Regions from separate parts of the Pseudoalteromonas sp. SiA1 genome, predicted to be linked through region 2. Evidence: predicted binding sites of a transcription regulator. Region 2 holds the regulator's gene; each other region holds the start of a gene.
What was found. Region 2 encodes sigma-54, which starts transcription at its own class of promoters, with help from an activator protein. Its sites were predicted from a motif close to GTTGGCACGNNNNTNGNNT; they were not measured.
Positions count from the first base shown of each region.

Region 1 (8,081 bases), 1.4 Mb from region 2:
TAACTTGATATTTTGATATTCAGTTTCATCCACCGAGACCACATTGCCATCAAGTTGGTAGTCAATTTTTTGTGCATCTAAAAAGTCGAGTGTTTCTATTAACTCTTCAGTTTGCATTTTACCTAAAGGGCGCATATCTGGCTGACGAGCCCAAATAATAACGAAAATAGCAATGGCTAAACAAATAGCTAATGCAACAATCAGGGTAATTTGACGTAAAACATCAACACCGCCAAGGGAACTGAAATAGCCTGATTTTTGCTCTTGTTGATCTTCGTTTTCACTTTGCTCCATCATGCCATCAGCAAGTGCCAGATCTGTAGATTGATTAGATTGCGCCACAATAATTCTCCACTACCTAGTTAAACAGGCATGTTCATAATTTCTTTATAAGACTCAACAAGCTTATTACGAACCTGTACCGTAGCTTCAAATGCCACAGAAGACTTTTGCGAAGCAATCATAGCCTCAGCAAGTGATACGCTTCTGTCGCCATTCTCTACCGCTTTTACTTTTTGTCCTGTGTCTTGCTGAAGTTCATGCACTGTATTAAGGGCATTACTCAACATGTCACCAAACTGTGCTGTAGAGGTTGATTGCACTTGCGTTGGCAAGTTATTAACTTGATTACTACGTGTGGCCTCTGCAGCCATTGATTGCATTTCTTGAAATAAAGCACTGTTTTGAATTTTCATAATTGTCTCTGATAATGCAGTAAACTCTTAAAGAGAATAAAGCACAAAACATGCCAAAAATTAAAACCAATTAAAACAACGCTTTAAGTAAAATAATTAAGCAGTCAGAGTTTTGACAGCCCTAAATTCAAGTGATTGAACTTAGGGCTTATGGGGGTTATGCTGGGAGGGAAATACCTAAATCACGCATTTGTGCTAATTTGTAGCGTAAAGTACGCGGGCTAATACCTAAGGTTTCGGCGACCTCTTTGCGTTTTCCTTGGCAGCGTGCCAAGGTTTCTAAAATAATACGATGTTCTTTATCTTTAAGCTCATCTTTGTAACTACCAGTATCGACGGCTAACAAATCATTTTTTTGCTCATCTGCAGGCGCTGCTTTTTCATCATAATAAGCGTTACTGAGACTACTTTTTACAGGCTCAATGTCAGCTTTAGTTTCTGCCACAAAATGCGTTGGGGCTAGATTTTCGATAAAAATAGCATGCTCATCAATACTATTTCCACTGCGTAAAATTAATGCTCGCTGGATAACGTTATCTAGTTCGCGTACGTTACCGGGCCAGCTATGGCTAAGCAGTTTTTGCTCTGCACTGCTATCTAAATACGCCATTGGCTCTTTGCTTTTACTTAAATGACGTTCAATCAAATGCTTAGCCAACACAATAATGTCCCCTGGGCGCTCACACAGTGGTCGCCATAGCAGTGGGAAAACATTGAGTCGATAGTATAAATCTTCGCGGAACTGGTTTTCAGCAACCGCTTCTTTTAACTCTCGGTTACTTGTGGCAAGCACACGTACATCCAGTGCAATGGTTTTACGACCACCTAAACGCTCAACTTCACGCTCTTGTAGTACACGTAACAGCTTGGCTTGCAGGCCTAAATCCATTTCGGTGATTTCATCAAGTAAAATAGTACCGCCCTGTGCTTGTTCAAACTTACCCGGGCAGGCCTGAATCGCGCCAGTAAACGCGCCTTTCTCATAACCAAATAAAGTGGCTTCGAGCATATTTTCAGGAATAGCAGCACAGTTAATCGCAACAAACGGTTCATTACAGCGTTTTGATTTGTCATGAATATAACGCGCCAGTACTTCTTTACCAGAGCCACTTGGCCCAAGCACCATCACACTGGCATCTGATCGAGCAACTTTATTAGCAAGTTCGAGTAATTGAATACTACTAGGGTCGGCGACAATGGGCCCGTCTGTTTCTTTTTCTTTTTCTGGTAAGTAACGACTCACCATATTCAATAGCACTTCTGGTGCAAATGGCTTGGCCATATAATCAATCGCGCCTAAACGCATAGCCTCTACAGCATCATCAATAGTGGCGTAGGCCGTCATCATTAGTACGGGTAAATCAGGGTAATTTAATTTAATACTACGTAATAAATCCAAGCCGCTCATTGCGCCCATTTGTACATCACTGACCACCAATGAAAATGCTTCTTTTTTTAGTAGCACCATGGCTTGCTCGGCACTATTGGCGGCCATACAGGCTATACCTGACATTTCAAGCGTATCAATTAATGCTTCACGAAGTCCGGCGTCATCTTCTACAACTAAAATAGTGTTACTCATTGTGACTCCCCTAATTTAGATGTGACACTAATAGGTAGCAACATACTAAAAATTGCTCCCCCTTGTGGGTTGTTGTTTGCTTCAACACGTCCCTGATGTGCACTGGCCACTGAACTTACAACGGCAAGTCCTAAACCAGTACCTTGGCTTTTAGTGGTATAAAAGGGTTCAAATATTTTTTCAGTTTGTGCTAAATCAAGCCCAGGGCCATTATCACTAACACTAATGCGAACATAATCAGAGTCTTGTATATCACGCAAAGCACTAAGATGTACTTGTGCACCACTGCCAATGACTTGAATACTATTATGAATTAGGTTTTGAATTGCGCTTGCCAATGCTGTTTTGTTACCCATAATTTCAATATCGGGTTCAGGTAAGCTCACATTTAATTCGCTATCATTGAGCGCTACCATAGCATCGGCACCGGCTTTAACTTCACTTAGTAGCTGTTGCATCGACACTTGCTCAACAACTTGCTGATCACCACTTTTAGCAAATAACAGCATGTCGTTTACTTGGGTTTCTAAATCTTTTAAACGTGACATTAATTTAGTATGAAAACTGCCGCGAGACGCTTCGGGTAAGCGTTTTGAGCCTAAATTTGCGGCATACAACATAGCCGCTGATAACGGTGTGCGTACTTGATGAGCTAAAGACGCAACCATTTTACCTAAGGCACTTAAACGCTGCATATGCGCGACTCGCTTTTGTAAGCGTCGGGTTTCGGTTAAATCGGTCATTAGTATAAGTTGCCCAGGCTCAGGCGCGAGTGCAGTAATATCGAGCTTTATTAAGCGTCCATCTTTTAACGACACTTCATGACCATCATCTTGATGAGGACGAAATGAGCGCTGAATAACGCTAAACCACTTCTCTCCTTCTAATGGCTCGCCGAGCATATCGATAGCTATTTGGTTTGCCTTAGCGATCATTCCTTTACCATCAAGTACAATAACGCCCGCAGGCATGGTATCAACCAGATGAGAGAGCCAACTTGCTTGTTGACGCAAATCACTCAACTCACCAACATACTCCTCTTGCAGTAAACATGGGTTATACTGATTAGCAGAAATAAACTGGGGTTTTAGCACACTTGCAAGGGCCATAATCAACTCTCTAAAATAATGTAGATACTGTAGCTAATGCACAATATGTACCAAAATTATTTCATAATAATATCAACAATTTAAATAGTTAAAATACGTGCCGTAAAAATGACGCGCTAAGGAATAAGCATGAAAGAAGAAGCTCAGTGTCGCTGTCCATGGTTAGATACTTCAAAACCCGACTACGTGGATTACCATGACCATGAATGGGCCGTACCTGTGTATGACGATCACCTACTTTTTGAGTTTTTAACGTTAGAATCGGCACAAGCAGGGTTAAGTTGGTACACCATATTAAAAAAGCGCGCTAATTATAAAAACGCCTTTGCAAACTTTGATGTAAATAAAGTAGCGGCCTTTACTGAGCAGGACCTAGAAACATTAATGCAAAATGAGGGAATTGTTCGCAACCGCTTAAAAATAGCCGCAACAATTAATAATGCAAAGTGCTTCATTGCTATTCAAAAAGAGTTTGGCAGCTTTAGTGATTACCAGTGGCGGTTTGTTGGCAATAAACCTCAGGTAAACGATTTAGAGACGCTTGCGGATTACCCTGCAGTTACTGAAGCATCAACGTTATTTGCAAAAGATTTAAAAAAGCGCGGTTTTAAGTTTTTAGGCCCAACCACAGTGTATGCCTACATGCAGGCGTGTGGAATGGTTAACGATCATAGTAATAATTGCTTTAGAAAAGAAGAAGTTAAAAAGCTAGGCTAGGTGGGGTTACGGGTTACGAGACGCGGGGTTAACCCGCTGACAAGTATAGCGCCGAGTTTGCATTAAACGCGGTGTTTAGTTTTTCTAACCTAATACCTGAAACCTGCCCTTAGCTCTCAATCTCTCGATAGGTTATATTTTTTCATTTTTTCGACCAGAGTGGTTCGCCTTACGCCAAGCACCTCGGCAGCACGGGCGACAACGTAATCAAAGCGCTCTAATGCCTGTGTGATTAAGTTAATTTCAAGCTCAGCTAAGTACTCTTTAAGCTCAATACCTTCATCGGGCAATAAACCAGGTGCGGCCTGAGCAAAGTCATCTTCTAGATCTATTTCATCTTCACTAAATCCGCCGCTAAAAATATCATTAAATGCATCACGCTCCATCAGTTCTTCTGGGTACTGTGGCTCATAGGCTTCAACTTCAATGTAGCGGTATTTATTAGGTAAGTCAGGAACATCCACCACCTTGTCTGGGAACATAATAACCATACGCTCAACTAAGTTAGCGAGCTCACGAATATTACCCGGCCAAGAATGTTCTTTTAAACTATCAATAGCACGCTCTGTAAACTTAGCCGTAGTACCGCTTTGTTCATTTACACGGCGCATAAGCTCTTTAAGTAGTAATGGTATGTCTTCTGCGCGTTGAGCAAGAGATGGGCTCTCAATAGGAAAAACATTTAAGCGATAGTATAAATCTTCTCTAAATGAGCCTTTTTCTATCATGTTTTCAAGGTCACGGTGGGTTGCAGCAATCACACGCACATCAGCTTGGATCGCTTTGGTACCACCAACGCGCTCATAGCTACGCTCTTGTAGTACTCGCAGTAACTTAACCTGCATTTGCAGTGGCATATCCCCTATTTCATCTAAAAATAGCGTGCCACCTTGCGCTAACTCAAAACGGCCTTTTCGTGCTGAAATAGCCCCAGTAAACGCGCCTTTTTCATGACCAAATAGTTCACTTTCTAGTAGCTCTGCAGGAATTGCCCCACAGTTTACTGGTACAAATGGGCCTTTGTTACGCTTAGAAAGCAAATGTACGTTACGGGCAACTACTTCTTTACCTGTGCCCGATTCACCTAAAATAAGTACGTTAGCATCGGTTTTAGCAACCTGCGTAATTAAAAAGCGTAAATCTTTTACCGCTTTGGTTTCACCAACAAGACCATCAAAGGTGCTTTTCTCTTTATTATTTTTATGTTCATGCGGCAACATGCGCTGATATTGCTGACAGTCGTGTAACAGCTGTGTGGTTATTTCATGAGTAAATGGCTCACATATCAACCCCACAACATTAGCCAAACTCAACAAAGGTTTAAGCGTTTCACCAATGAGTAAAAAAGGAAATGTTGGGTATCGTTTAATTAAACTTTCGTGATCTAAAGACTGCAAAGCACCTAACACCACAATACATTCTTTGTTTTGATAGTGGCTGCATGCCTGTTCAAAGTCAGCTTCTGTTTGCAACTGTACAGCCTCACCAATAAAAGTAAGCGATGCGTATAATCCAATAGAGCGATTGTTATTATTATCTAAAATTAAGATCATCTTTAGCGAGCCATTTATTTCACTAATTTGTTTTATTAATCAAATTGTAAGCCAGTTGGGTTTGGATGCAAGCAATAGCGGCGATTTTTTGACATTAACGCCAAAAAACAGACACTGGCCGCACAAAGTCAATACTTTATAACTATTAATTACCTGGGTAGTTTTAGTGATATACATACTTAGGATGAATTAAACGACATATAATGCGATTTTCAATGATACGATTCCACACAGAAGAAACACATAAAAACTGCTATTATTACTTAAAGGTGTGACTGTTTTTGCCGATAAAGTAATAGTCAAACTTATGTTGGAACTAAACTTGCTTAGAGTTCTGAACATGTTATTAAAATTTGAGGAATTACCTATGGCTCATGCATCAATCAATAAATACCGTCAAATAACAGTTAGCAGTGTTAAAGAAATGACGCCTTACGACCAAGTTAAACTCGTGTTTGTGAATATTGTTGGCAAGCTCTCTGCTGCAAAAGGATTTATTGAACGTAAAGAGTTAGAAAAAAAAGGCAACGCAATCTCTGATTGTATTGTGCTACTTGGTGCGTTGCAGCAGGTATTAAATTTTGAACACAATAATGAAGTATCAACTAACTTAGACTCTTTGTATGACTACTGCCAGCGCTGCTTATTAACTGCAAACCTTGAAAACAATATAGATAAAATCGATGAAGTAATTACCTTGATTAAAGAGATTAAATCAGGTTGGGAAGCAATTCCATTCGAGCAAAGAGAACCACAACTATAATGGCTTTAAAGCAAATAACGAGTTCACAAGTTACAGATAGTGAAACTCGCAAATATTGTAATGAGCTAGTGAGTTTGATTAATGACTCAGAGGATTGGGATATTGAGCAAGCGCTGAGTATTCATAATAAGCTTGATACATATATAAGTGAATCACTTACAAGAGAAAAAGCTTTTTACTCTGCGACTGAACTTGAGTTTTTAATTAACCTAATAGAACAGCTATCTGCTAAAATGGATGCTCAAAAACAACTATTAGCGGTTAAAATAGTTGGTAATCAAAAAAATAAAAAAGCTGTAAATAAGTATAAATCTAACTTTTAAAATAGATTTGGCAATATTAGGCTGGTTAGCTGTGGAGAGAATCTCATGTTTGATGGAAAGGTAGTTTTAATAACAGGTGGAACAGGGTCGTTCGGTAAAAAGTATGTAAAAACACTATTAGAGCGGTACAGTCCAAAAAAAATTATTATCTTTTCTCGTGACGAGTTAAAACAGTTTGAGATGCAGCAAGATTTTGATCAGCCTTGCATGCGCTACTTTATTGGTGATGTTCGAGATAAAGAACGACTAAATCGCGCAATGCGTGGCGTTGATTATGTCATCCATGCTGCAGCCCTTAAGCAGGTACCTGCCGCAGAGTACAACCCAATGGAATGCATCAAAACTAATATTAATGGGGCAGAAAACGTCATTAATGCAGCACTTGATAACAATGTTGAAAAAGTCATTGCCCTCTCTACAGATAAAGCAGCTAACCCTATTAATTTGTATGGTGCCACTAAATTAGCCTCGGATAAATTATTTGTAGCGGCAAACAATATTGCAGGCGGCCATAAAACGACTTTTTCAGTAGTGCGTTATGGGAATGTAGTATGTTCGCGAGGGTCAGTTGTGCCTATTTTCCAAAAATTCATTAATGAAGGCCGTGATCACATCCCTATCACTCATGACGAAATGACTCGTTTTTGGATAAGCCTTCAACAAGGTGTTGATTTTGTTTTAACAAATTTCGCGCGCATGTTGGGCGGTGAAATTTTCGTACCTAAAATCCCATCAATTCGAATTGCTGATTTAGCAAAAGCAATGGCTCCTGAATTACCTATTAAAATTATTGGTATTCGCCCAGGAGAGAAACTTCATGAAGTTATGTGCCCTGCCGATCTGTGTTTTGAAACCTATGAATATAACGATCATTTTGTAATTGCACCAGGCATCAAATTTAGCAGTCGTAGTAATGACTTTACAGTTAATGCACTTAATGAAAAGGGAAAAAAAGTTCAGCAAGGCTTTGAATATAACTCTTTGAACAACCCACATTACATGACGATTGAAGAAATTGAAGCCTTCAATATTGAAGCCTTAATTTAAAAGTAATGACTCCATGATCCCATACGGCAAACAAGCTATCTCTCAACAAGACATCGACGCAGTAGTTGATGTCTTAAAATCTGATTGGTTAACGCAAGGCCCAAAAGTACCCGCTTTTGAGCAAGCCATCGCAAATTATTGTGGCAGCACCTATGCATGTGCAACAAACAGTGCCACATCAGCATTGCACGTTGCATGTTTAGCGTTAAATGTGGGGAAAGATGACATCGTGTGGACCTCCCCTATTTCGTTCGTTGCTTCCGCAAATTGTGCACTGTACTGTGGTGCTCAA
Region 1 is NZ_CP076084.1:2,425,514-2,433,594, forward strand. It holds gene fliF (flagellar basal-body MS-ring/collar protein FliF) at 1-342, opposite strand, end outside; gene fliE (flagellar hook-basal body complex protein FliE) at 363-695, opposite strand; gene KK487_RS11260 (sigma-54-dependent transcriptional regulator) at 853-2,277, opposite strand; gene KK487_RS11265 (sensor histidine kinase) at 2,274-3,386, opposite strand; gene KK487_RS11270 (DNA-3-methyladenine glycosylase I) at 3,516-4,103, shown strand; gene KK487_RS11275 (sigma-54 dependent transcriptional regulator) at 4,220-5,656, opposite strand; gene fliS (flagellar export chaperone FliS) at 6,024-6,419, shown strand; gene KK487_RS11285 (hypothetical protein) at 6,419-6,742, shown strand; gene pseB (UDP-N-acetylglucosamine 4,6-dehydratase (inverting)) at 6,788-7,789, shown strand; gene pseC (UDP-4-amino-4,6-dideoxy-N-acetyl-beta-L-altrosamine transaminase) at 7,803-8,081, shown strand, end outside.
Region 1: the regulator sigma-54 is predicted to act here: its motif matches at 5,966-5,984, upstream of fliS (flagellar export chaperone FliS).

Region 2 (8,081 bases):
AAACCAACCCAGGTTGTGCAAGGGCGTTATTTCAGCGTCATGGCGATCGTTCTATTTGGGTGAATCCGCCGGCTTATCCGCTTGAAACTCAGGAAATGGATGACGTGTTTGGTTTACCTTACCAGCGTATACCACATCCAAGTTATGGCGATGATAAAATCCCTGCTTACGATATGATTAAAACGTCGGTAAATATTATGCGCGGCTGTTTTGGCGGCTGTTCGTTTTGTTCTATTACCGAGCATGAGGGGCGCATAATACAAAGCCGTTCTCAAGAATCGATTATCGAAGAAATTGAACAAATTAGAGATAAAGTGCCGGGCTTTACGGGGGTTATTTCTGATTTAGGTGGGCCAACTGCAAATATGTACAAACTGCGTTGTACCAGCAAAAAAGCAGAGAGTACGTGCCGTCGCTTGTCGTGTGTGTATCCTGATATTTGTAAGCATATGGATACCGATCACACACCCACTATCGACTTATATAAAAAGGCGCGTGAGGTTAAAGGGATCAAAAAGATCTTAATTGCTTCGGGCGTGCGTTATGACCTTGCAGTACGTGATCCTCGTTACGTTAAAGAGCTAGTAACCCATCATGTTGGTGGATATTTAAAAATAGCACCTGAGCACACAGAAGATGGCCCATTATCAAAAATGATGAAACCAGGTATGGGCGCCTATGATGAATTTAAAGCGTTATTTGATAAGTACTCAAAAGAAGCGGGTAAAAAGCAGTATTTAATTCCATACTTTATTTCTGCTCACCCGGGGACTAAAGATGAAGACATGGTAAACATGGCTTTATGGTTGAAATCGAATGATTTTAAGCTTGATCAGGTACAAAATTTTTATCCATCACCGATGGCCAACGCTACCACCATTTACCATACTGAAATGAACTCGCTTCGTAATATTAAAAACAATACTGAGCAAGTTGCTGTGCCTAAGGGAGCGCGTCAACGTCGTTTGCATAAAGCAATTTTACGCTATCACGATCCTGCCGGTTGGCCAATGATCCGCGAAGCCCTGCGTAACATGGGCAAAGCTAAGCTTATTGGTAAAGGACCTAACTGTTTAGTCCCTGAAGAAGGGCGAGATGAAAGACAAACCAAAGGCGGAAAAGGTAACAAGGGCGGTCGTCCTGCGCTGACTCGTCATACTGGCTTTAGCCAGTTTAAAAAAGCCAACACTAAACCTAAGGTAGGTGGTAATCGCCAGCGCGCTAAGTAGCCTTAACTTATGTAAAGTAACTATCGGCTTAAACAAAAACACCGCGTATTGATGCGGTGTTTTTGTTTAAAAACGTTTATAAAAAGATTAAATCAATAACCAAGTCGCAGTGCCTAAGAAGGCAAATATACCAACAATATCAGTTACCGTGGTTAGTACCACACTGCCTGCAAGTGCTGGATCTATTTTCATTTTTTTAAGCAATAGTGGGATACTAGCACCCGCAATACCTGCTGCAACTAAATTCATAAACATAGCAAACGCTAAAACACCACCGAGTTTGAAATCCCATTGCCAAAGCGCAACAACACCGGCAATTAGGATAGACCAAACCATACCGTTAATCGCACCGATAGCGAGTTCTTTTAATAATAAAAAACGTTGGTTAGTTTGGTTGATATGACCCACCGCGATACCGCGAATAACCAAAGTTAAGGTTTGGCTGCCTGCAACCCCACCCATTGACGGGACAATGCCATTGAGCACAGCAAGAATTGGTAATATAGCTAAGGTGTTTTCAAAAAAGCTCGCCACAATTGCAGCCAGCAATGCAGTTAGTAAGTTTACACCCAGCCAAATTGAGCGCTTTTTAGAGCTTTTCAACACAGGTGCAAAGGTATCTTCTTCATCATCTAAACCCGCTAAACCCAGTAAACTGTGCTCAGCGTCTTCACGAATAACATCAACGATATCATCAATGGTGATCCGCCCAAGCAAGTGTGCGTTGTCATCAACAACCGGTGCCGATATCCAGTTATGACGCTCAAACAATTGTGCAACTTCGCTCTCATCCATTGAAATAGGAATAGACTCACAGTCTTCATCCATTAACTCATGAACAATTTTTTCAGGGGGATTAGTTAATAAAGTACTCAGCGATAGGGCGCCTAAAAAGCAGTTATTTTCATCAACCACATATAAGTCATCTGTACCCTCAGGTAATTCGCCGCGTAAGCGAATATAACGCAGTACCACATCTAGAGTCACATCGGGGCGAATAGTAACGGTATCTATATTCATCAATGCGCCAGCAGAGCGCTCTTGATACGATAAAGCCTGCGTTGCACGTTCTCTATCTTGAATATCCATAGCGCTAACAACGTCTTTATAAACGGTGTCAGGTAGGCTACGTAGTACTTCCCCTAAGTCATCATGGCCCATGTCTTCGGTTGCGGCAGCAATGTGCTCGGGTGCCATTTGCGCAATAATGCCCAAACGTACATCTTCAGACAGCTCTTCAAGCACATCACCTTGTACATCAGGATCAACAAGCTGCCAGAGCATACGGCGAATTTTATGCGGGGATGATTCTAAAAGAAGTGCGGTATCACAAGGCGCCGTTTTTGCCAGCATGCGTCTAACTTGAACAAATTGACCACTATTTAGTGACTTAGTCACCTGTTTTAGTTGTTGTAGTGGAATATCTTGTTCTAAAGCTTCAGGCATTGGCGTCCTTAATTAAATTGTATTACATGCTGGAAGGGTATAAATGCTATTCAATTTTAGTTTATCTTACTTTATGTGAGCAAACTACCTCAACCACTATTAACCTAAGCTTAGGATGATGAGTTAATAATGAACTTTTTTATTCTTGCTCATTAAATCGTTGGTCGATGAGCTCACCTATTGCGCTAAGTGCAGGCTCAGCGTCGGGGCCTTCGCATACCACCTTAACTTCTTTGCCTTGGCTGCTTTCGAGTAACATAAGTGCCAGTACGCTATCGCCAGCGGCTTGTTTGTCATCTTGAAATAAAGTGATTGTGGCATCAAATTGCACAGAAAGCTGAGCTAATACTGTCGCCGCTCTAGCGTGTAATCCTAATTTGTTTTTTATTAAAAATGTATTTTCTAAGCGCATTGCATGTTCTCACTCGGTATTATTCTTGTTCTCGGTGGCGAATTTTTACATTAGGATGGCTCATTGCAAAGCTTTCGCCAATGGTTTGCGCTAAATAAACAGAGCGGTGTTGCCCACCGGTACAGCCAATTGCAATGGTTAAGTAGCTGCGGTTATTTCGTTCTAAATGCGGCAGCCATGTTTGCACAAATGTTTGAATTTGCCATGTAAATTTTTGCACTATACTGTGACTTGCTAGGTAGTCTTTTACTGGTTGGTCCAGCCCTGTAAGTGGCTTAAGTTCAGGCTCCCAATGCGGGTTTGGTAAAAATCGGGCATCGAATACGTAATCTGCTTCTTTAGGGATGCCGTGTTTAAAACCAAATGACTCAAAGGTAATGATCAGTTGTTTATCTTTTTTTCCGAGTATTTTTTCACGAATAGACTCAGCAAGCTGATGCACACTTAAATCCGTGGTATCAATCATATAATCAGCACGGTTAATCAATACATCAAGTAGTTGTTTTTCTTTTTTTATGGCTAAATCAAGCGGCAAAGAATCAATAGATAAAGGGTGGAGACGTCGCGTTTCTGAAAAACGTTTTATTAATGTTTGATCGTCACTGTCTAAATAAAATACCGTTGGTTTAGTAAAACCAGGTAAATATTCAATGATTTCATTAAACTGCTGTTGCTCTTTAGGTAGGTTACGTACATCAACACTCACGGCAATTTTATTATAACTGTCGGAAACACTGCGCACTAATGATGGTAATAAATTAAGAGGAATATTGTCTACACAATAATAACCTAAGTCTTCCACAACGCGTAACGCCACAGATTTACCTGAGCCTGAACGACCGCTTATAATTATTAATTCCATTTATCACCTTTCTTTGTTACTACGATTGACTGACGATAACCTGATATAGTTCGCTATCCGATTTGGCGGCGCGTAACTGTTTACAAAATTCTTTATCATTGAGCTTATCAGCAATCGTGGCTAGCGTCTTCAAATGCTGCTGATTATCGCCATCGGGAACAATTAACGCGACAAAAATGTCAACCGGCCGGTTATCAATCGCATCAAAATTAATAGCTGTTTCGCTCACTAAAATCAAAGCAAGGGGCTCTTGAGCTCCACTCATGCGACCATGTGGAATAGCAATGCCTCGGCCAATGCCTGTACTTCCAAGCTTTTCTCTTGCAGTTAATGCATTAAGAATATCTTGTTGTGTTAAATAGGGCAGCTTATTGTGAGCCAATTCACTGATAAATTCTAAAATTCTTTTTTTACTATTAAAAAGGACCGCAGCTTTACTGCAGTCCTGACAGATAAGTGAGCTTAGTTTCATAGTGTTAGTGTCGAGCAAGTTTCTCTTTGTGTTTAATTACTTGACGATCTAGCTTGTCAATGAGCGAGTCTATAGCGGCATACATATCTTGATGCTCAGTAGAGGCAAAAATCTCAGCGCCACTAACATGAACGGTTGCTTCAGCTTTTTGGTTTAGTTTTTCTACATCGAGAATAACGTGCACATTCGTTATGTGATCAGTGTGCCTCTGTAACTTCGAAAATTTACTATTTACGTAGTCTCTAAGCGAGTCGGTAATATCTACATGGCGACCAGTTAAATTCAGTTGCATAAACATTTTCCTCTTTGTTGTACGCCTTAAATCAAACTTTTACGTTGATTAGACGGGGGAATAGCTAGAGATTCGCGATATTTTGCAATGGTTCTCCTCGCTACTTTAATTCCTTGCTCTGCCAATATATCTGCAATTTTACTATCACTCAATGGTTTAGCTGAGTTTTCTGCAGCGATTAATTTTTTAATTAATGCACGTATTGCTGTTGATGAACATTCGCCACCATTTTCAGTACTTACATGGCTTGAAAAGAAATATTTAAGCTCAAAAATGCCACGTGGTGTATGCATGTATTTTTGCGTAGTAACACGCGATATAGTCGACTCATGCATTTCCACCATTTCAGCCACATCGTTAAGCACCATAGGCTTCATAGCCTCAGGACCGTGTTCAAAAAAGGCCTGTTGCTGCTGCACAATACAGTTGGTTACTTTAAGTAGCGTGTCATTCCTACTTTCTAAGCTTTTTATAAACCATTTAGCCTCTTGTAAGTGCGAGCGAATAAACTGGCTATCACCACTTGATTTAACCGTACGCGACATAGCTGCATATTGGCTATTTACTCTGATCTTAGGCATGCTATCTGGGTTTAATTCAACTACCCAACGACCTTTAACTTTCTTAACCGACACATCAGGAATAACGTATTCAGACTCTTCTCTAACAATAGTGTCTGCCGGTTTTGGGCTGAGCGTATGAATCAACGTCATGATTTCTTTAAGCTCATCTTCTTTAAGCTTTGTTTTTTTCATTAACGTGCGATAGTCACGTGCAGCAAGTAAATCAATATGATCGGTTAAGATCATTTTTGTTTCGTTTAAAAAAGGTGTGTCTTTATCAAATTGATTTAGCTGAATACACAAGCACTCTTGTAAACTACGCGCGGCTATTCCCACTGGATCAAATAGTTGAATACGCTTTAGTACCGCTTCTATTTCGTCAAGTTCAACTTCATCTTCGCCGTCGTTTTCTTGGTTAAAGCTTTCTAATATTTCTTCACAGCTAAGGGTTAGAATCCCTGAATCGTCCACAGCTTCTACAATTGCAATAGCTATCGCTTCATCGGTAGGACTAAACGGCGTCAGTTGAAGTTGCCACATTAAATACTCATGCAGCGTTTCAGTCGAAGAGCCTTGATAAATAGATTCATCTTCTGGCATTGGGCCCGATGAAGAGGCAGGCGCAGCGCTCATATATTCATCCCAAGTAACATCCATAGCCATATCATCGCTAATGGTGTCTTTGGTCATTGCTTCGCCGCTATCTTGCTCATACTCGCTAGGTTTATCGTCAGCTGAGGCACTTAGCGTTAAGTCATCGTTATCGGCTTTTTGTTCGTTTTTACCTGCAGTGTCTTCGCTGTAATCGTGTTCTTCAACTTCAAGCAAGGGGTTGCTATCGAGCGCTTCTTGAATTTCTTGCTGGAGATCCAATGTACTGAGTTGCAATAAGCGAATTGCTTGTTGCAACTGTGGAGTCATTGTAAGTTGCTGGCCCATGCGCAGCTGTAATGATTGCCTCATGTATCTCTAACAATCCTTTTAAATTACGGTCTGTTGACCTTTACGGATTAAAATTTGTTCAAACTAGGGGCGGTTTAATTGCGGCGCGAGGTTTGTAACCTAGTGGGCTAAGTCAAAACCGAGCAACAAAGAGTAAATCGTCCCTAGGCAGAACCCGAAGGGCAGCGCCTGTTTGGCATTGATGCTGCGTTATCGCCTATTTATGGGGAATACCACACCACATAGGCTCTGCCTTGCCTAAATACCAAACAGACTGCTGCAAATTCAACCTTGAAAGGTCAACAGACCTAAGTATAATTAATCTTAGCAGATGCTTAGTGGAATAACACACATATTAGAGCTTGAACTGCTCGCCCAAATAAACATCGCGTACTGTTTTATCGTTTAATACGTATTCAGGAGTGCCTGATGCAATTAACTCCCCATGAGAAACTATGTAGGCTTTTTCACAAACATCAAGTGTTTCGCGCACGTTATGGTCTGTAATAAGTACGCCAATGCCACGGTTTTTAAGATGCTCTATGATCTTTTTAATATCTAATACTGAGATAGGATCAACCCCCGCAAAGGGTTCGTCTAAAAGGATAAATTTAGGGTTTGCTGCTAACGCGCGAGCAATTTCAACGCGGCGACGTTCACCACCTGATAAAGCCATACCTTGACTATCGCGGATATGCTGAATGCTAAATTCATCAAGTAAATTATTTAAGGTATCTTCGCGTTGTTGTTTATTTAATTCTTTACGTGTTTCTAAGATAGCCATTAAGTTTTGATAAACAGTCAGCTTTCTAAAAATAGACGACTCTTGCGGTAAATAACCAATCCCTAAACGCGCTCGGCTGTGCATCGGTAATAAAGTAATATCTTTATCATCAATTGATATTTTGCCTTTATCGCTAGGGACAAGGCCTACAATCATATAAAAAGTGGTGGTTTTACCTGCACCATTAGGGCCAAGTAACCCCACAATACTGCCAGCTTCAACCTCTAGGCCAACGTTTTTTACAACTTCACGACCTTTGTAGCTTTTAGCTAATAGCTCTGCTTTTAATGTGCTCATGGTTGGCCTTTATCATCTTCTTTTTTATTTTCAACAGGGACTAAAATAGTGTGTACACGGTCTGTTGAGTTTTCGTCTTTTTCTGCGCTAATTAACTGCTGCTCGATATCGTAAGTGATACTTTTAGCTGTTATTTTTTGACCTGCTTGAGCAATGCTTGCATCGCCGATTAAGGTTAAAAAACGCAGCGACACATCGTAACGCACTTCATTAGCACTGGCGCTCATTATGGTGCCATCAGCTTGTGTTTCTTCAAAATATGCAGGGCTGCCTGTGGCAATTAATAACTGTTTGTTATCGCCTAGGTCATCGCGTTTATGCACTTCTAAACGGTCAGCTGTGATACGGCGATTACCATGAATAATTTCAACATTTTTCTCAAAAATGCCTACGTTTTCTTTTAATTGACCTTCTTGCTTATCTGCACTAATTGAAATTTGATTTGCAGCGGGGGCTTCAGCAGGTTCAGCGCCATTACTGTTAAAAGCAATTAATAGTGAGGGAACAATTAAAATTTTAAATAGGTTATTGGTCATAATATAGGGTTCGCGTATGGTTAATAAGTTTAATCACCTCGGTTTTTAAATCGGCCTCAAGGCCTTTACCTGTGATTTTTAAATTAGGTCCTGTAATAACGACAGGCTGCTGTGATTGCATGGTTAATAGTTTTATATCAACATTGATGGTCTGGGCGGTGATCGTATCGATCATGGCGTTATCTACTAAATTTTGAGCGGTTACATTACCCTCTAACACCAGTTGACGGTCGTCGTAGAGTGTGG
Region 2 is NZ_CP076084.1:423,620-431,700, forward strand. It holds gene KK487_RS01960 (YgiQ family radical SAM protein) at 1-1,229, shown strand, start outside; gene mgtE (magnesium transporter) at 1,317-2,675, opposite strand; gene KK487_RS01970 (HPr family phosphocarrier protein) at 2,815-3,087, opposite strand; gene rapZ (RNase adapter RapZ) at 3,107-3,949, opposite strand; gene ptsN (PTS IIA-like nitrogen regulatory protein PtsN) at 3,969-4,421, opposite strand; gene hpf (ribosome hibernation promoting factor) at 4,426-4,713, opposite strand; gene KK487_RS01990 (RNA polymerase factor sigma-54) at 4,740-6,239, opposite strand; gene lptB (LPS export ABC transporter ATP-binding protein) at 6,574-7,299, opposite strand; gene lptA (lipopolysaccharide transport periplasmic protein LptA) at 7,296-7,835, opposite strand; gene lptC (LPS export ABC transporter periplasmic protein LptC) at 7,825-8,081, opposite strand, start outside.

Region 3 (8,081 bases), 1.3 Mb from region 2:
CATCACGTAATATCTCATACTGATCAGGCGATGAAGGGGTCGCACCAGGGATCACATTAACGTTATAGGTATTGATCGTTGGAGAAATAAGCGGATCTGGGTCTGAGTTATAATTATCTTTATGAAAACGATCAAACTCACCTTGATTTTGAACATAAACAGTTCCAGCGGTAATGCCGCCTGTTGGCGTTCCATCGTTTGAAACGACATCTAGTCGCGCATCTACGCGTTCAAATACATTGAAGCCATTATCGCTGGATTTGATCTCAACGCCTTTTGCAATGGTTACTTCGTGCTGGCCTTGATCGCCTTGGTATTCGTATTTGCCATTAGTGGTATTAAATGTATAAGTTTGAATATCGTCTTGATAGCCAGAGAATAGGTATTTCCCCCCTTCAGATTGACTATTCATTAAGTTAAGCAGCGATTTTTGCAATTCTTTTAGTTCACTGGCAACCGAAGCCAAATCACCTTTATCTAACGAACCATTGCCCGCTCGTATAGTTAACATTTGCGCTTCTAAAATAGTGTCGTTCATACCTTGTAATAAACTTTCTTCGGTTTCTAAACGCCCTTTTAGCTGGTTAATATTTTTCGTCAGCTGCTCATTAGTTTCTATTTTATTGGTGTACAACATGCCCTGCGAAATAGCAGCAGGGTTTTCTGAGGTACTCAAATATTTTTGACCTGTCGTAACGCGCTCCTGCGCACCAGCTACATTTTGTTGATTCTCAAGTATTTTATTAATGTTATTTTGATACATTAAATTATTTGATAAACGCATAATTACCTCGCCGCACTCAGTAAAGTGTCAAAAATAGAACGTGCTGCAGACAGTACTTGAGCCGATGCAGCATAAGATTGCTGAAAACGCAGCAAATTAGCTGCCTCTTCATCTAAATTTACGCCGGATAACGATTCATACCAGGCTTCTGATTGCTGTGCTAAAGCATCAAATGCCGCCCCGTTGGTTTTTGCTTGACTGGTTACTACACCAACATCGGTTACTAATCCAGCATAGGCCTGGTTCAAGGTTTTATGATTATCGGCTGAGGCACTTGCTACCACATTTTGACGTACTAAGTCGCTATTTTGTAAGTCAGCGAGTTTTTGACCATTACGGTTATCATCAAAACCGCCTTCATTAAATTCTAAATTAAAGGTATCACCTGTAGCCGGTACCCCTTCAATATTAAAGTCAAAACCATAGCCATCATAAGGAGGCCCCGCTTGCGCCAAAATATTGTTAGCAGGCGGTGTAACCGTAAACGTGGTTGTACCATTACCATCAGTAAGTTGATATTCGTTAGCATTAGCAGTTTTAACAATGTTAATAGGACCATTTGCTAAGTCTAAAGGGTTTGTAAAACTGCCGGTAGTTACATCGCTCACATCACCCGGTGAAATAGTCCCAGTGCCTGTATTATCAAGCCCGTCTGCTGTTCTAATTGGAGAGGCCAAGGCAATGTCTTCGCCCCGACCTGTTGTCAGCGATATATTGCCAGCCGCGCCACTATTAAGTTTTATCTGAAATTGATCACCGGCATTACCAGCTCCGGTTACGTTTAGCTCTAAACCAAACGACTCCCCGCTGGTGATTGCCGCAGAGTCAATAATGCCACTCGGTGGAATAACAGCTAACGATGCACTGCCTAAAGGCTCGCCTTTATTATCTATTGGCTGAATACTTACTTCGTTAGGGTTCCCCGTATAGGTGATCACAAAATCACTCGCTGGTAGTTCACTGCCTTTACCAGCTTCAACGGTTGCTGACATATTAGCTGTTCCGGTATTTGCTTGATAAACAAAAGCACTGACCGTTGGGATATCAAAAATATCGCCTCCAAGCTCACCGTTTGCATCCATTCCTAAACGGTTTTGCTGATTAAACGAATCAGCAAGCGCAATGCCCATCTGACCTATTTGATTTTGTGCAGGCACCAAAATATCGTCTCTAAATGCCAATAAGCCACCAATTTTACCTTTGAGTTTAGTGGGATCTATTTCTAGTGGAACGGCTTGGCCACCATTTACATCTAAGCGTAACTCTTTAAAATTAGCATCGGGATCGCCACTAATCGAAAACAAGTTAAATGAACCATTTTGCATAACAACCGCTTCACCTGTGCCCATAAATACTTGTTTTTCACCATTAGGGCCATCGAGTGTTTCTATATCAATTAGTTTTGATAAATCACGTATTGCTTTATCACGCTCATTGTAAGCTGAGCTAGCATCTGCTTCGTTTTTAGTGCCATGAACACCCGCAATTTCTTGATTTAACGAACTAATACTTTCGATTAACGTATTCGCCTCTTCAGAAAATATTTCTAATTGCTCATTAACCACTGCTTTTTGCTCTGAAACAATACCTGCAAGCCGGTCCATTTGATCAATCAGATTTTGCGCATCACTCATCACTAATGAACGAGCAACCGTAGATGAAGGTTGGTTAAGTGCTTCTTGTACGTTGTTAAACATCGAGTTGATACTAGTTGATAAGCTGTTTGATTTTTCTGAAAAAATTTGATCAACCCGACTCGCCTCGCTAACAAATTGATCAAAAAAGCTTTTATTTGAGGTATCTCGGTTTAATTGCTTTTGTGCAAACTCATTTAATAACCGGTACGTTTGACCGCGGCCCACCTGATTATCAATCATGGTAGTAAATTCAGTGCGCTCTCGTACATACCCTTCAGTATTGACGTTTGCGATGTTTTTACTTGTCGTTTGCAATAACTCAGAGTTTGCTCTTATTCCTGAATTAGCAATATTTAATAAATTAAACGACATGTTACTCTACTCCTTGGCGGATAACGCTTGTGGCGATATTCTTTAACTCGTTACTGTTAAGCACTCTTTTTATTTTGTCTGCATAGTTAGGGTCGGTTGCATAACCGGCTTGCTGTAAAGAGTCTAAAAATTTGTGCGGCTTTGCTGTATTGTTTAATGCATCTTGATAGCGAGGGTTCTGTGTTAAAAAATCCACAAAATCATTCACGCTATCTTTTATTGAGTCATACGCTCTAAAGCTTGCTTGCTTTTTAACTGCAGCGCCTTGCTCAAACTCTAAAGTGACCTTACTGGCTTTTTCGCCCTGCCAACTTTTATCTGACTTTATATTGAATAAATTATTTGAGCTATTGCCATCACCTTTACTGATAATATGTTTACCCCAACCAGTCTCTAATGCTGCTTGCGCAACCATAACCGCCGGATTTAAACCAATTTTCTTAGCCGCTGTTTTTGCATGCTCCCACACTGTACTTACAAATTCCTCAGCATTCTCAAACGTGCCAGACGCTATGTTTTGTTCGCTTTTTTCAGTTGAATCAACGAGCGGCACTTTTTCAGTGACCTTTTGGTTTTCTTGATGAGGTAAGGTGCTACCCGCACGTTGGTCACTAAAGAAATCTGACGTTGTACGAAGAACTGAGCCTGGCATAAAGTTTTTTCCATCTGGCGATAGTTGCTGCACAATTAAATCAGCAAGACCTAAAGAGCCATTTGATGAAAGCTCTGTAGCCATCTGTTGGTCGTGCATTTCTTCAAAAAACTTCACGCCACTTGCATTAAATGGGCTTTCTTTGTCTTCAAAAGCCTCATTGGCTTTACGCATACTTTTCAGTAGCATTTGGGTGAAGATAGCTTCAAATTGTGCCGCCGCTTTTTTTAACGCCGCTTTAGATGCATCGGTTGATGCATCACCGCTGTTTAAAGCATCTCGACGCAAAGAGTCTAAGTTGCCTAAATCAAAAAAGTTTTGCTTATCTAGATGATTTGTTTCCATCAGCTTTTTGACACAATAATTAATAATACCTAATGAAATGCAATAATTGAGCCAAAAAAAGAGTAGCGATGAAAGGTTAAAGGTAAAGGGTGAAAGGTTATAGAGTCGTATCAGACCCTAGGGTCTAGGGTCTTATAAAACTAAATTACAACAAGCTGACCGTTAATTGCACCGGCTTCTTTAAGTGCTTCAAGAATCGCCATTAAATCGCCAGGGGCAGCGCCAACTTCATTAATAGCACGAACTAAATCATCAAGGCTTACACCTGGGTCAAATACAAAAGCACGTGAATCATCTTGATTAACGTCAATAATACTTTGTTGGGTAACCACTGTTTCCCCCTCTGCTAGAGGATTTGGCTGCGCCACATTTTGTTGCTCAGCAATGGTCACAGTAAGGCCACCATGTGTAATTGCCGCAGGTTGTAATTTTACATTTTTTCCAATAACTATAGTGCCGGTACGTGAGTTAACAATTATTTTTGCCGAAGTATCCGCAGGCTTAAACTCTAAGTTTTCAAGAGTTGATAAGTACGATACGCGCTGTGAAGCATCTCGTGGCGCGACAACCCGAATAGAGGCGGCATCGAGTGCTTGTGCGCTATTTGGGCCGATTAAATCATTAATGGTTTTCTCTAAACGTTTTGCGGTTGTAAAGTCCGGACGATTTAAATTAAAGGTTATATAATCGTTTTGCATAAATGGGCTTTTAACGGCACGTTCAACGGTTGCACCATTTGGCACGCGCCCTACCGTTGGCGTATTAATAACGACTCGGCTGCCATCTAGGCCTTCAGCGCCTAAGCCACCTACAATTAAACTGCCTTGAGCGATAGCGTATACATTACCATCAACCCCTTTTAAAAATGTTTGTAGTAATGTGCCACCGCGCAAGCTGCCTGCACTGCCAATCGATGACACGGTTATATCTATGGTTTGCCCTGGCTTTCTAAATGGAGGAAGTTCAGCATGAACAGCAACCGCTGCAACATTTTTAATTTTTGGCTTTAAACTCGCAGGTAGTGTAATACCAAAACTATTAAGCATGCCTTTAAAACTTTGCTCGGTAAAACGGCTTTGCTCTCCGGTACCCGGTAAACCAACAACCAATCCATAGCCCACTAATTGGTTTGAGCGCACCCCTTCGACCATAGACACATCTTTAATTCGCTCAGCACTGGCAGTAAATTGCCAGCCTAGTAGCACCATAAAACAAAAAACTTTAAAACCATTCATGTTGAATGTCCTCTAAAAGGGAAACAATGAGCTACTAAAGAAACGCGTTAACCAACCCGGGCTTTGTGCCTCTTGAGTTTGACCCTTACCTGAATACTGAATACGCGCATTCGCAATACGATTAGACTCAACGGTATTATCAGCATTAACATCTTGTGGACGCACTAACCCCTCTAAGCGAATAAATTCTTCACCGGTATTTAGCGTTAGCCATTTTTCACCGCGAATCACTAAATTACCATTTGGTAATACTCGCATCACGTTAACCGAAATATCGCCAACTAGGCTGTTTGATTGATTTGATTTTGAGTCACCTTTAAACGACGCATCACTACCAACCCCAAATTGAATACTATCGCCACCAATATTAACCGGTAAACCACCTAAACCAATAACAGGATCGAGGCTAGCATCTGTTTGTTTATCTGTTTCTGTTTTAGCCGCTTTTGTGGCTTGGGTTGACTCTTGCAATTTAACAGTAATGATATCGCCTGTTCTAAGTGCTTTCTTATCGGCATATAAGTCATTCGATAACTGAGTACTGAATAAAGAGCCAGTTGCTACCACTGGCTCCATATTAGGCTCAGGATACATAGGTGCATAGTAGGGATCGTCCTGCACTACTTCATTATTTTGTGTAGATACACAACCGCTTAACAGTAAAGTCCCTACTGCAAATAACATGATATTACGCATACAATCCCCCAAGACTATAGTTGTTGATTGATGTAGCTCATCATTTCATCAACCGCTGAAATTACCTTTGAGTTCATTTCGTAAACTCGCTGAGTTTCAATCAAATTAACCAACTCTTCGGTCACATTTACATTTGATGTTTCAAGTGAACCTTGAATAATTGTACCTAAGCCCTCAACCCCCGGGTTACCTTGAACAGGTGCACCACTTACTGCAGTTTCGGTATAAAGGTTTTGCCCTATAGGCTCAAGGCCCGACGGATTGATAAAATCACTAATAGTAATTTGACCAATAACCACGTTTTCGGCTTGACCTTTAATTCGAACTGACACTTCACCATCTTGAGATACGGTGATTGACTGTGCATCATCAGGCACATTCATTTCAGGCTGAACAACGTAACCGGCACCCGAAGTTACAACTCGCCCCTCACCGTCGGTGGTAAACTGGCCGTTACGCGAATAGGCAATATTGCCATCAGGCTGTAAAACCTCAAAAAATCCAGGACCAGAAATCATCCAATCTAATGAATTTTCAGTGGTGAGCATGTTACCTTGGGAAAAGTTTTTCTGATTAGCGACCACTTTCGTACCCGCGCCCAGCATTAAGCCCGACGGCATTTCGGTGTCTTGCGATGAGCGACCGCCTGGTTGATTAATATTTTGGTAGAGTAAGTCTTCAAAAATAGCGCGGCTTTTTTTGTAACCCACTGTACTGGCATTCGCTAAGTTATTTGATATAACCGATATATCTGTTTGTTGAGCGTCAAGCCCTGTTTTACTTATCCATAATGCTGGATTCATAATAATATCCTCACGTTATAGTTAAACGATGCGCATCAGCTGTTCTTGACGTTCGTCAATCTCTTCAGCTGTTTTCATCAGTTTTACTTGTAATTCAAATTGGCGTTGATGACTGATCATATCGACCATTTCATGCACAGGATTTACATTCGATTTTTCTAATGTGCCACCTAATACTTGTACATTGGCTGATGTTTCGACTATTTGGCCTGGTTTAGCTCTAAATAAGCCATCGTTACCCTTCTCGAGTGTAGCGTTGTTTGCATCAACTACTTTTAGCCGATCAACTTCTTCTAAAAAGTTAGCCGGTGCACCTTGAGGGCGAACTTGAATAGTGCCATCTTTGCTAAATTCAATTTTTTCAATCGGTACAGGTAATATGACTGGCCCACCTTCGCCAATAACTTGACGACCGTCGCTGGTAGTCAACATTCCTTCAGCCGTTATATTTAACGAACCCACTTTTGTATAGGCTTCATTACCGGAGGCATCCTGAACACTCAGCCATGCATTATCACTCATAGCAATATCAAGGCTGCGACCTGTTTCGACAACACCGCCCGATGTCATGTTAGAACCTGGGCGCTCCTGCATAGCAAAAACACGAGTCGGCAAACCTTCACCGAAAGCCTGCATTGACCGTGCTTGCGCAAAATCAGATTTAAACCCAGTGGTATTCGCATTTGCCAAATTATTGGCTTTAAGAGCAAGCCCTTGCATGCTTTGTTTAGCGCCAGATGCCGCTATGTAGACCATTTTATCCATAACATCGACTCATTAAGAAATCTATGCATGAGTAAATGCAATATAAGTGCCAAATTAAATTTAAGTGTGAATAAGATTTTAGGAGAGGAATAAAAAAGGCTGCACTAAGCAGCCTTAGTAAATCAAAATATGATTATCTGATCTGAAGGATGTTCTGTTGAATAGTTGAGTTAACCTCAAGCGCACGAGAGTTTGCTTGGAAGTTACGCTGCGCACTAATCAAATCAACCAGCTCATTGGTTAAGTTTACGTTAGACTGCTCAAGAGCTGACGAATTAATGTTGCCTAGTGTGCCTGAACCTGGCTCACCCGCAATTGGTTCCCCCGAGGTCAAACTTTTTTTCCATGAAGTGTCACCTACTTGCTGCAAACCTTGTGAGTTTGAAAAGCGCACCATGGCAACTTGACCTAAGTAAGTTGAATCACCATTACTGTAAGATGCAACAACTTTTCCATCTGTACCAATATCAATACCCGCTAAGCGACCTACTGTCGCACCATCTTGCTCTAGTGCTTTCACCTCAAAGCGACTCGCATATTGAGTAGGCGTTCTATTTGCAGTACCGGCCTCATCGCGCCAATTAATCGCAATATCATCAAATTGGGCGCCATTAGATAAAATACCCGATAAATTAGCTCCGGTTAAATTAACATCAGTAAAGGTTGGACCAACATTTGGAGCACCATTAGTCGTTGCAGGCAAACCGCTAGCATCAAACCCAAAGGTACTTAGCGGGCTTGGTGTTGCTGTCGCGGCACCAGTTGCATCAAAGGGAGTTTTGTCAAGCGTAC
Region 3 is NZ_CP076084.1:2,451,778-2,459,858, forward strand. It holds gene flgL (flagellar hook-associated protein FlgL) at 1-784, opposite strand, end outside; gene flgK (flagellar hook-associated protein FlgK) at 787-2,793, opposite strand; gene flgJ (flagellar assembly peptidoglycan hydrolase FlgJ) at 2,795-3,790, opposite strand; gene KK487_RS11395 (flagellar basal body P-ring protein FlgI) at 3,931-5,025, opposite strand; gene flgH (flagellar basal body L-ring protein FlgH) at 5,038-5,721, opposite strand; gene flgG (flagellar basal-body rod protein FlgG) at 5,736-6,524, opposite strand; gene KK487_RS11410 (flagellar basal body rod protein FlgF) at 6,546-7,289, opposite strand; gene flgE (flagellar hook protein FlgE) at 7,423-8,081, opposite strand, start outside.
Region 3: the regulator sigma-54 is predicted to act here: its motif matches at 3,828-3,846, upstream of flgJ (flagellar assembly peptidoglycan hydrolase FlgJ).